Regions from separate parts of the Nesterenkonia halobia genome, predicted to be linked through region 3. Evidence: riboswitches for the same ligand, from Rfam matches in the RefSeq annotation. Region 3 holds a riboswitch; each other region holds the start of a gene.
What was found. A riboswitch is a leader RNA that binds a small molecule or an ion and turns the genes downstream of it on or off. The one in region 3 is predicted to bind S-adenosylmethionine.

Region 1 (3,803 bases), on a different contig from region 3:
CGGGTGAGCACGATGTTCCCCTGGGTCTCGGCGTCCACCGGCGCGCCGGCGTCGTCGACGACGGCGGCCTCCCAGCCGGGCATCGCCCGGCTCGCGCTGCCGGGCTTCAGCGTGCGGGTCGCCGCGTCCTCCGGGCGCGGGGAGAGCACTGTGGAGCCGGACTCGGACTGCCACCAGGTGTCGACCAGGGGGAGCGCGGGCCGTCCGGCGTCGTCGACGGTGTCCCGGCCGATCTCCCGCCGGATCCACCGCCAGGCCTCGGGGTTGACCGCCTCGCCGACGGTGCCGGCCAGCCGGATGCTGGAGAGGTCGTATTCGGCCGGGACGCCGTCGGGGAAGGCGCCCATCAGCGAGCGCACCAGCGTCGGGGCGGTGTAGTAGCTGGTCACTCCGAGGCGCTGGATGATCTCGAAGTGCCGGCCCGGATGCGGGGTGGTCGGCGTGCCCTCGTAGATCACCTGGGTCGCCCCGGCGGCCAGCGGCCCGTAGATCTCATAGGTGTGGGCGGTGACCCAGGCCAGATCCGCCGTGCACCAGTGGACGTCCTCGCCCCGCCGCGCGGGATCCGGGTGGGCGAAGAGCCGCAGATGGGTGAACAGCGCCCCGGTCAGATAGCCGCCGGTGGTGTGCACCAGGCCCTTGGGCTTCCCGGTGGTGCCGGAGGTGTACATGATGAACAGCTCGTGCTCGGCGTCGAAGAACTCCGGCTCGTGCACCGGCGAGGCGGCGTCGACAACGTCGCCCCAGGCCACGTCGCGGCCGGCGGTCCAGGCCACCTCCGAGCCGGTGCGCTCGACGACCAGCACGTGCTCGATCGCGTTCTCCCCGGCGACGGCGGCGTCGGCGTTCTCCTTCACCGGCACCGCCTGTCCGCGGCGGAACTGCCCGTCGGTGGTGACCAGCAGCTTCGCGGCGGTGTCCTCGACGCGGAAGCGCAGCGCCTCGGCGGAGAAGCCGCCGAAGACCAGCGAGTGCACCGCCCCGATCCGCGCGCAGGCCAGGGTGATGACCACGGTCTCGACCAGCACCGGCAGGTAGATCACCACCCGGTCGCCGGCGCCGACGCCCAGGGCGGTCAGCGCGTTCGCCGCGCGGTTCACCTGGTCCTGCAGCTCCGCGTAGGTGACGTCGCGCCGGTCGCCGGGCTCGCCCTCGAAGTGCAGGGCGACGACGTCGCCGCGGCCGGCGGCCACATGGCGGTCGACGCAGTTCACCGCGGCGTTGAGCGTGCCGCCGGAGTACCAGCGGATGTCCGGGCCGCGCTGCGCCTGCGGGTCCGGCGGGGTCCACGAGTGGGTGGTCTCCCAGGGCGTCTGCCAGTCCAGCAGGGCGGCCGCCGTCGCCCAGAACTCCAGGCGCTCGTCCTCGGTCTGCGGGTCGGCCCAGGCGTGGACGTCGGCGGCCAGCGGCTCGGCGGGCGCGACGGCGGTCTCGGCGAACGTCTCGGCGAACGTCTCGGCGGCCCGGGTCACCGGTCACCGTCCGGCACCGGCTCCGGGGCGTGCACCTGGGCGAACTCGCTGCGGTGGAAGACCAGCGGCCGGACCGCCTCCTGCTCGTCCACCGAGACGTCGAGGACCTCCAGGACGACGATGTCGTGGTCGCCGGCGGTGACCTGGTCGTGGATGCGGGTGGTCAGCGTCAGCGGCGAGCCGTCCAGGGTGATCGCGCCGTCGTCGCCGGTGCTTCGGGCGACGCCGTCGAAGCGGGAGGCGCGGTCCTTCGAGGCGATCTGCCGGCACAGCCCGTGCTGGCCGCGGCCGAGCACCGAGATGCCCAGCCGGCCGGCGCCGTCGCGCAGCCGCGGCCACGTCGAGGAGGTGTGCTGCACGGCGAAGGTGACCAGCGGCGGATCCAGCGAGACTCCGACGGTGAAGGTGGAGGCGATCAGCGCCTCCGGGGTCCCGTCGACCTCGGCGGCGACGGTGACCACGCCCTGCGGGAACTCGGCGAAGGCGCGGCGCAGCCGCAGCGGATCCAGAGGCGTCGGCGTCCCGACGTCGACGGACGTGGCGGGGGCCTCGGCGGCGAGGGCGGGTGCGGATGCTGGCATCGGCGATTCACTCCCATCGGTCCTGGCGGTAGCACCCGACTCAAACGGGTTGCTGCGGCGTCGACGAGCCAGATCTCTCAGCCGCTCGGGATGGATACACGGTTCACGGTACGGGGTGCCGATGCCCGGGTCCAACGTGGGGCTCATCATGTGAGACGTGATGTCATCCGGCGTCATGCGCCCCGGCGGGCGTCGCCGAAGGTGTCCGGAATGTGGACCGCGACTCCGAGGAACGTCGGAAGGACGTGTACAGTGCGGTCCGTACCATCCAGAGCGGCCGAGAGACCTGGCTCGTCGACGCCGCAGCAACCCGGATCCGCCGGGTGCTAAAGCCAGGACCGATGGAGGTCTCCTCCCTCGCGCACCCCCGATCGGCGGCTCGCTCCGCCGGTTCGCCGCGCGAGGGGCGCCTGCATCGGCGAGCCACACGAGGAGCACCGCATGACGCATACCCCGTCCCAGCCGCCGACCACCCCCGCCGGACAGCGCGAGATCCTGTTCAACGCCTTCGACATGAACTGCGTGGTCCACCAGTCCCCGGGACTGTGGCGCCACCCGGAGGACCGGGCCCGGGAGTACAATACGCTGAAGTACTGGACCGACGTTGCGAAGACCCTGGAGAAGGGGCTGTTCGACGGCCTGTTCATCGCCGACGTCCTCGGCCCCTACGACGTCTACGCCTCGAACCCCGACGCCGCGCTGTCCTCCGGCGCGCAGGTGCCGGTCAACGACCCGTTCCTGCTGGTCTCGGCGATGGCCGCGGTGACCGAGCACCTCGGCTTCGGGCTGACCGCCGGCACCGCCTACGAGCACCCGTACCCCTTCGCCCGCCGTCTGGGCAGCCTGGACCACCTCACCGGCGGCCGCGTGGGCTGGAACGTCGTCACCGGCTACCTTCCCTCGGCCGCGCAGAACATGGGCCAGGAGGACCAGCTGGAGCACGACGCCCGCTACGACCACGCCGACGAGTACATGGACGTGGTCTACAAGCTGCTCGAAGGCTCCTGGGAGGACGACGCCGTCGTCGCCGACAAGGCCTCCGGCGTCTTCACCGACACCTCCAAGGTCCACCGCATCGAGCACCAGGGCGAGCACTTCAAGACCCCGGGCATCTCGGTGGTCGAGCCGTCGCCGCAGCGCACGCCGGTGATCTACCAGGCCGGCGCCTCCACCCGCGGGCGGGCCTTCGCCGGCAAGCACGCCGAGGCGGTGTTCATCAATCCGCCGACGAAGGAGCTGGCCAAGCAGTCGGTGCAGCGGATCCGCCAGGCCGCCGTCGACGCCGGCCGCGACCCCTACTCGGTGCGCATCTTCGCCATGCAGACGGTGGTCACCGGCGCCGACGACGCCGCCGCACAGGCGAAGTACGACGACCTGGTCCAGTACATCGACCCGATCGGCGGGCTGGTGCTGATGTCGGGCTGGATGGGGCTGGACCTCAGCCAGTTCGACCTCGACCAGCCGATCGGCGACGTCGAGTCCAACGCCATCCAGTCCACCGTCGAGACCTTCCAGAAGGCCTCCGGCCGCGAGGGCGAGCCGTGGACTGTGCGGCAGCTGGCCGAATGGGTCGGCGTCGGCGGCTTCGGCCCGGTGATCGTCGGCGGCGGCGAGTCCGCGGCCCGGCAGCTCGTCGAGTGGCAGGAGGAGACCGACGTCGACGGGTTCAACCTGGCGTACCACATCACGCCGGGGACCTTCGAGGACATCGTCGAGCACGTGGTCCCCGAGCTGCAGAAGCTCGGCCGCT
Region 2 (3,803 bases), on a different contig from region 3:
GTGATCGAGCCGATGAGGCCGGGCCGGGCGTCGACCAGCAGCACGTTGCGGATGATCTGCCGGCGCGTCGCCCCCATCGCCCGGGAGGCCTCCACGGCGCCGGTGCCGAGCTGACTGATGTTCTGCTCGACCAGCCGGGCGAAGTACGGGATCGCGTTGACCGTCAGCGGCACGATGGCCGCGGCGGTGCCGACCGTGGTGCCGACGATCAGCCGGGTGAACGGGATGATCGCGATGAGCAGGATCAGGAACGGGAAGGAGCGCACGGCGTTGACCAGCCCGCTGACCACGGCATGGCTGCGCGGCGACGGCGCGATCCCGCCCGGGGCGTGGACGAATAGCCACACGCCCAGCGGCGTGCCGAGCAGCACCGCCAGCGGGATGGCGACCCCGATCATCACGAAGGTCTCCAGCAGGGCCTGGACCAGCTCGGGCTGCAGTTCGAGGATGCGCTGCATCAGCCGACCACCTCCGACAGCTGGTGCGAGTCGTGCGCGGCGGCCTGTTCCGTCTGCTCCGCGCGATCCGTCTGCTCCGGCGCGGCGACGTCGGCCGCCGCGCGCCCGCCGCGGTCGACGCGGATGCCGCCGCCGGCGAGATACTCGCCGATGGCGGTGCGCGGGGCGAAGTCCTCACGGTCCAGCTCGGCGGCCGGGAACCGCTCGACGACGCGGCCGTCCTCCATGACGGCCACATGATCGGCCAGGGCCTTGATGACCTCCATCTCGTGGGTCACGATGACCACGGTGATCCCCAGGTCCCGGTTCACGTCGGCGAGGTACTGCAGCACCGTCGCCGTCGTCGCCGGGTCCAGGGCCGAGGTCGGCTCGTCGCAGAGCAGCACCTGCGGCCGCGTGGCCAGCGCCCGGGCGATCGCCACGCGCTGCTTCTGTCCGCCGGAGAGCTGGGCCGGGTAGGTCTCAGCACGGTCGGCGAGGTCGACGATGGCCAGCGCCTCGGCCACGCGCCGGCGGCGCTCGGCCTTCTCGGAGACTTCGGCGAACTTCAGCGACAGCTCCACGTTCTGCGCGACAGTCAGATTGTTCACCAGGTTGAAGCCCTGGAAGATCATCCCGATGTGGTGGCGCGCACGGCGCAGCGCTTCGCCGTCGAGGGCGGTGAGCTCCGTGCCGGCGACGTGCACCGCGCCGGCGGTGGGGCGCTCGAGCAGGTTGATGTTCCGCAGCAGCGTCGACTTCCCCGCGCCGGAGAAGCCGATGATGCCTTGGATGCTCCCCTGCGGGATCTCCAGGCTGACGGCGTCGACGGCGCGGATCGGATCCTCACCCCGTGCGGCGGGGAAGGTCGTGGACACATGGCGCAGTGAAATCATGGGCATTCTCCATCGGTCCTGGCGGTAGCACCCGGCGCGGCGTGGCCTTCCCGGGTTGCTGCGACGTCGTCGAGCCAGATCTCTCAGTCGCTCTGGATGGTGGCTGGGCTCAACTGTACGGGCCGGTGATGAACACTCGTCAAATCTGTGCAGAGTGTTCATGTCACAGTTCGTCAGATGAGCCTCCCCCGGCGGGGGCGACCGGGAGCGTCTGCGGCGGCAGAAGATGTCGCCGGATGTCTCACATCGTGGGCGCGCTTTGGTCCCGGCGCGTCGGGCCTCGTACGGTGAATCGCGTATCCATCCCGAGCGGCCGAGAGATCTGGCTCGACGACGCCGCAGCAACCCGGGTGCTTCTGTCACGCCGGGTGCTACCGCCAGGACCGATGGGAGCGTGAATCCTCCATGACGACGTCCGCACCTGCCCTCGCGACGCCCCGCGCCGAGCGTCCCGCCGAGGCCGAGTCGCCCGCCGCCCGTCCGGGCACGACGGCCGAGTCCGCCCGCCGCTCGCTGCCGGTGGATCTGCAGGCCGTCGGCCGGCGCTTCGGCGAGCGCACTGTGCTGCGCGACGTGGACGTCGCCCTGCGTCCCGGCGAGGTCGTCGCGGTCCTCGGCGCCTCCGGCTGCGGCAAGTCCACGCTGCTGCGCGCCGTCGGCGGTCTCGACGCCGGCCACGACGGCCAGGTGCTGATCGACGGCGACCCGGTGAAGCCCTTCGACGAGCGCACCGCCGTCGGGTTCCAGGAGCCGCGGCTGCTGCCCTGGCGCTCGATCCGCCGCAACGTCGCCCTGGGACTGCCGCGCGGCGTGTCCCGGGCCGAGGGCCGCGAGCGCGTCGACGAGCTGCTGCGGCTGGTCGGGCTGGCCGAGCGGGCGGAGCTGCGTCCGCGCGAGATCTCCGGCGGCATGGCCCAGCGCGCCTCGCTGGCCCGGGCGCTGGCGCGTCGGCCCGGGGTGCTGCTGCTCGACGAGCCCTTCGGCGCGCTCGACGCGCTGACCCGGCTGAAGATGCAGGACCTGCTGCTCGACGTCCACGCGCAGACCGGCACCACCGTGCTGCTGGTGACCCACGACGTCGACGAGGCCCTGCAGCTGGCCGACCGGATCCTGCTGCTCGGCGCCGACCCGGCCGAGGACTCCGACGGCGCCCCCGAGGGCGCGACAGTCTCCCGGCTGCTCGAGGTCCCGGGCGAGCGCCCGCGCGACCGCGCCTCGGCCGAGCTGGCCACGCTGCGCGGCGAGCTGCTCGCCGGCCTCGGCGTCTGGACCCACGACGTCAGGGACCCGTGACGAGCGAAGCTCGTCGCGGGCCACGTCGTGGACAGCCACGAGCACTGACGCTCCCCCTCCCCCGCGCGGCACCGCCTGCCCCTTGATGACACGACTGCACGAAAGGCCGTTCCCCACGATGAATCGTTCGCACCACGCCGCCCTCCGCACCACCCGGCTCGCCCGTGTCGTCGCCGCCGGCGCGGCGGTGACCGTCCTGGCCGCCGGCTGCGTGCAGGGCGAGGGGCCGTCCGACTCCGAGGACGGCGAGCTGGGCACGCTCACCCTCGACTTCGCGACCTACAACCCGCTGAGTCTGGTCATCAAGGAGCACGGCTGGCTGGAGGAGGAGCTCTCCGACGCCGGCACCGAGGTCGAGTGGGTCCAGTCCCACGGCTCCAACGACGCCAACGAGAAGCTGCGCGCCGAGGCGATCCAGGTCGGCTCCACCGCCGGTTCGGCGGCGCTGCTCGCCCGCGCCAACGGCGCCGCGCAGAAGACGATCCTCATCGAGAACCAGCCTGAGTGGTCGGCGCTGGTCGCCGGTCCGGACTCGGACATCGAGTCGATGGAGGACCTCGAGGGCGCCAGCGTGGCCGCCACGCTGGGCACCGACCCGTACTTCTTCCTGGTCCAGGCGCTGCAGCAGGCCGGGATGAGCGTCGACGACGTCGAGGTCCAGAACCTCCAGCACGCCGACGGCGCCACCGCGCTGTCCAACGGCGACGTCGACGCCTGGGCGGGTCTGGATCCGATCATGGCCGGTCAGGAGCAGGAGGGCGCCGAGCTCTTCTACCGGAACGTGGACTTCAACACCTACAGCGTCATCAACGCCACCGAGCCCTTCATCGAGGACCATCCGGACACCGCGCAGACAGTGGTCGACGTCTACGAGCAGGCGCGGCAGTGGGCGCAGGAGAACCCGGATCAGACCGCTGAGATCCTGGCCGAGTACGGCAACATCGAGACCTCGGTGGCCGAGCAGGTCATCACCGAGCGCACCACCTTCGACATCGACCCGGTGCCGGGCGAGGACCAGCGCGAGGTGCTCGAGGAGGTCGGCCCGATCTTCCTGGACACCGGCGACGTCTCCAGCCAGGAGGACATCGACCAGGCGCTGGAGACACTGTTCCACCCGGACTTCGCCGAGGACCGCGAAGCGACCGAGGCCGAGGGGACGACCTCCTCCGAGGGTGAT
Region 3 (3,803 bases):
GTCTCGTAGGCGATCGAGACCTGCGGCAGCCGCCCGCCGGTCTCGAAGGTGTGGGCGCCGACGTCGACGACGGCGAGCGCGCCGTCGGGTCGAACGGTCGTGGTCGGCACCTGGGCGGTCATCGGCTCGGGGGCTCCTGAAGGTCGGGGATCCCGCGGATCCGTGCAGTCGTCGCTGCCGCGGCGGTCGCGGTCGTCGCAGTCGGACATGGTGTGCTCGTCGGCCCGGCCTCGACGCCGAGGGCCCGGCCCGCGGCACCGTGAGGGTGCCGGCGGACCGGGCCGTCGTCGTCGACGCGCCGCGCCGGGGTCAGCCGACCGGGGTCGGCTCCGTCGACTCGGCCGGGGCCTCGGCGCCGCCGGAGGCGGCCGCGGCGAGGGCCTGGTCGAGGTCGGCGAGGATGTCGTCGATGTGCTCGAGGCCCACCGAGAGGCGCACCAGGCCGGGGACGACTCCGGCGGCGGCCTGCTCCTCCTCGGTCAGCTGACGGTGCGTGGTCGAGCCCGGGTGGATCGCCAGCGAACGGACGTCGCCGACGTTGGCGACCAGCGAGTGCAGCTGCAGTCCGTCGACGACCGCCTGACCGACCTCCGCGCCGCCCTCGACCTCGAAGGCCAGCACCGAGCCGACGCCCTTGGGCAGGTACTTCCGCGCCCGCTCGTGCCAGGGGCTGGACTCCAGGCCCGGGTAGCTCACGCGCGTCACCGCCGGATGGTTCTCCAGGTACTCCGCCACCGCCTCGGCGTTGGAGACGTGGCGCTCGATGCGCAGGCTCAGCGTCTCCAGACCGAGGTTGATCTCGAAGGCGTTGTGCGGCGAGAGCGACGGGCCCAGGTCGCGCAGCAGCTGCACGCGCGCCTTGAGGATGTAGGACAGGTTGACCCCGAAGATCCCGTCGACGCCCAGGTCCCGGCCGAAGACGATGCCGTGGTAGCTCTCGTCCGGCTCGTTGAAGCCCGGGAAGCGCTGCGGGTTCTTCGTGTAGTCGAAGTTCCCGGAGTCGATGATCACGCCGGCGATCGCCGTGCCGTGGCCGCCCAGGAACTTGGTCGCCGAGTGGACGACGACGTCGGCGCCGTGCTCGATCGGCCGGATCAGGTACGGGCTGGTCAGCGTGTTGTCCACGATCAGCGGGGCCCCGTGCTCGTGGGCGATCGCCGCGACGGCCTCCAGGTCGAGCACGTCGCCGCGCGGGTTCGCGACGACCTCGCCGAAGAAGGCGCCGGTGTTCTCCCGCGTGGCCGCCCGCCAGGACTCGACGTCGTCGGGGTCCTCGACGAAGGTGACCTCGATGCCGAACTTGGGCAGGGTGTGCTTGAAGAGGTTCTGCGTCCCGCCGTACAGCGACGGCGAGGCGACGACGTGGCCGCCGGTCTCGACGACGTTCAGCAGCGCGATCGACGCCGCGGCCTGGCCGGAGCCGACCGCGAGCGCGCCGACGCCGCCCTCGAGCGCGGCGATCTTGTTCTCCACCGCCTCGACGGTGGGGTTGGTCAGCCGGGAGTAGATCGGGCCGAGCTCCTCCAGGCCGAAGCGCTTCCCGGCGGTCTCGGCGCTCGGGAAGACGAAGGAGGTGGTCTGCTGGATCGGCAGCGCCCGCGCGCCGGTGACGGGGTCCGGCTCGACGCCGGAGTGGATCTGCTGGGTCTCGAAGCTCCAGGTGGGAGCGGTGTTCTCAGTGCTGCTCATCGAGCTCTCCGTTCAATGCGGTCGTGGCGACAGGGACCGGAACGGAGGCGCCGCCCGCGCTGCGGGCGAGAGAACCTGCCATGCGGCCCTGTCGAAGGACATGAGGTGGGCCGCACTGTGTCGTGTGATGGCCCGCGCTTGCCCCGCCGGAATCCCGACGAAGCCTGGTCGTCACCCGGGGCACCCCACCGCGAACTGGAGGGTTGCCGGCCAGCAAACCGGGGTTTCACGCTGGCACTCTTGACCTGGTCATCAGTCTGCCCGCGCGAGGCCGAAAGGGCAAGTCCCCGCCGGGAGACCGGCGCAGAATCTCAGGATGTGGACCCTCCCGCCGGCGGGCCGTGCACTCGACGCCGGTGATCTCCGCCCCCGGCGCCCGACGACCCGCCCCGCCCGCCTCCACGGATGTGCTTGACATCACACACCCTCCAGTGCTTGAGTTTATTTACCGACCAATCGGTCTATAAATCGTGAGGAGCCTGTGATGCCCGAGCCCGCCCACCCCGAGCGGCCGTCGCCGACGGCCACGGTCGAGCCGCCGGACGCCGCAGGACCCTCCGCGCCGAGCGCCTCCCCGCGAGGCGTGCCGATGCCCGACGACGGGCCGCGCCACCGCATGCTGGAGACGGATCGATGCGCGGGATGGCTGGGCGCCGAGGTGCTCCTCGCCGAGCCCGGCCGCGCCCGCCTGGCCATGACGCTGCGGCCGGAGATGACCAACGGCTTCGCGATCGCCCACGGCGGGATGATCTTCGCCCTGGCCGACACATGCTTCGCGATGGCATGCAACCACCCGGATCAGGACGACGGCACCGTCACCGTCGCCTCCGGCGCCGACATCACCTTCCTGCGTGCGACGCGCCCCGGCGACGAGCTGGTCGCCGAGGCCGTGGAGGTCGCACGCACCGGACGCAGCGGCGTCTTCGACGTGACGGTCACCTGCGACGACGAGCCCGTCGCCGTCTTCCGCGGCCGCTCGCGCACTGTGCCGGCGCCCTCCGCCGCACCCGCCGACCCTGCCGACCCTGCCGGCCCTGCCGGCCCTGCCGGCGCCGACCGCACCGCCCAGACCCCCGGAGAGAAGTGATCCCCATGGCCTCCCCCTCCCGTGCCGCCGACTCCTCCCCCGCGACCGCCCCCGAGACCCCCTCCCGCCCGGCGGAGGTCGACCCCGAGTCGACGCGCCGCGACCCGGCCTCCCCCGACCCGGAGGAGCTGTACAGCCGCGCCGAGATCGAGGAGCTGCAGCTGACCCGGCTGCAGCAGACCGTCCGGCACGCCTACGAGAACGTCCCCGCCTACCGCGCGCTCTACGACGCCCACGGCGTCGGCCCGGACGACCTGCAGTCGCTGGAGGATCTGGCGAAGTTCCCCTTCACCGACAAGGAGTTCCTGCGCGCGGCCTACCCGTTCGAGGCCTTCGCCGTCCCGCGGGAGCAGATCCGCCGCCTCCACGCCTCCTCCGGCACCACCGGCCTGCCGACCGTCGTCGGCTATACCGACGAGGACCTCGACACCTGGGCCACGCTGCTCGCCCGCTGCCTGCGGCACTCCGGCGTCCGCCCCGGCGACCTGGTGCACAACGCCTACGGCTACGGGCTGTTCACCGGCGGCCTCGGCGCCCACTACGGCGCCGAGAAGCTGCAGACCACCGTGGTGCCGATGTCCGGCGGCCAGTCCGAGAAGCAGGTCCAGCTCATCCGCGACTTCCGCCCGCGGGTCATCCTCTGCACGCCGACCTACCTGCTCACCCTGGCCGACGCCTTCCGCGACGCCGGCATCGATCCGGCCGAGACCTCCTTGGAGGTCGCCGTGCTCGGCGCCGAGCCGTGGACAGAGCAGATGCGAGAGGAGATCGAGCGGACCTTCGCGCTGCGCGCCTGCGACATCTACGGACTCTCCGAAGTGATGGGGCCCGGCGTCGCCGGCGAGTCGGCCGCCCGGCAGGACGGCTCGACGATCTGGGAGGACCACTTCCTGCCGGAGATCATCGACCCGCTCGACGAGCACCCGCTGTCCACCGGCGAGGACGGCGAGCTCGTCTTCACCACGCTGACCAAGCAGGCGCTGCCGATCATCCGCTACCGCACCCACGACCTGACCCGCTTGCAGCC

Region 1: another riboswitch for S-adenosylmethionine. It lies ahead of ABD652_RS12380 (flavin reductase family protein); the one in region 3 lies ahead of ABD652_RS00885 (O-acetylhomoserine aminocarboxypropyltransferase/cysteine synthase family protein).
Region 2: another riboswitch for S-adenosylmethionine. It lies ahead of ABD652_RS12325 (methionine ABC transporter ATP-binding protein); the one in region 3 lies ahead of ABD652_RS00885 (O-acetylhomoserine aminocarboxypropyltransferase/cysteine synthase family protein).

The regions. Positions count from the first base shown of each region.
Region 1 covers NZ_BAAAYG010000012.1:35,690-39,492, reverse strand. The annotation lists gene acs (acetate--CoA ligase) at 1-1,472, opposite strand, end outside; gene ABD652_RS12380 (flavin reductase family protein) at 1,469-2,053, opposite strand; SAM riboswitch class I at 2,064-2,150, opposite strand; SAM riboswitch class I at 2,315-2,401, shown strand; gene ABD652_RS12375 (LLM class flavin-dependent oxidoreductase) at 2,495-3,803, shown strand, end outside.
Region 2 covers NZ_BAAAYG010000012.1:23,616-27,418, forward strand. The annotation lists gene ABD652_RS12320 (methionine ABC transporter permease) at 1-458, opposite strand, end outside; gene ABD652_RS12325 (methionine ABC transporter ATP-binding protein) at 458-1,333, opposite strand; SAM riboswitch class I at 1,340-1,436, opposite strand; SAM riboswitch class I at 1,631-1,726, shown strand; gene ABD652_RS12330 (ABC transporter ATP-binding protein) at 1,739-2,626, shown strand; gene ABD652_RS12335 (aliphatic sulfonate ABC transporter substrate-binding protein) at 2,745-3,803, shown strand, end outside.
Region 3 covers NZ_BAAAYG010000002.1:16,843-20,645, reverse strand. The annotation lists gene metX (homoserine O-acetyltransferase MetX) at 1-122, opposite strand, end outside; gene ABD652_RS00885 (O-acetylhomoserine aminocarboxypropyltransferase/cysteine synthase family protein) at 310-1,689, opposite strand; SAM riboswitch class IV at 1,819-1,935, opposite strand; gene ABD652_RS00880 (hotdog fold thioesterase) at 2,174-2,776, shown strand; gene ABD652_RS00875 (phenylacetate--CoA ligase family protein) at 2,782-3,803, shown strand, end outside.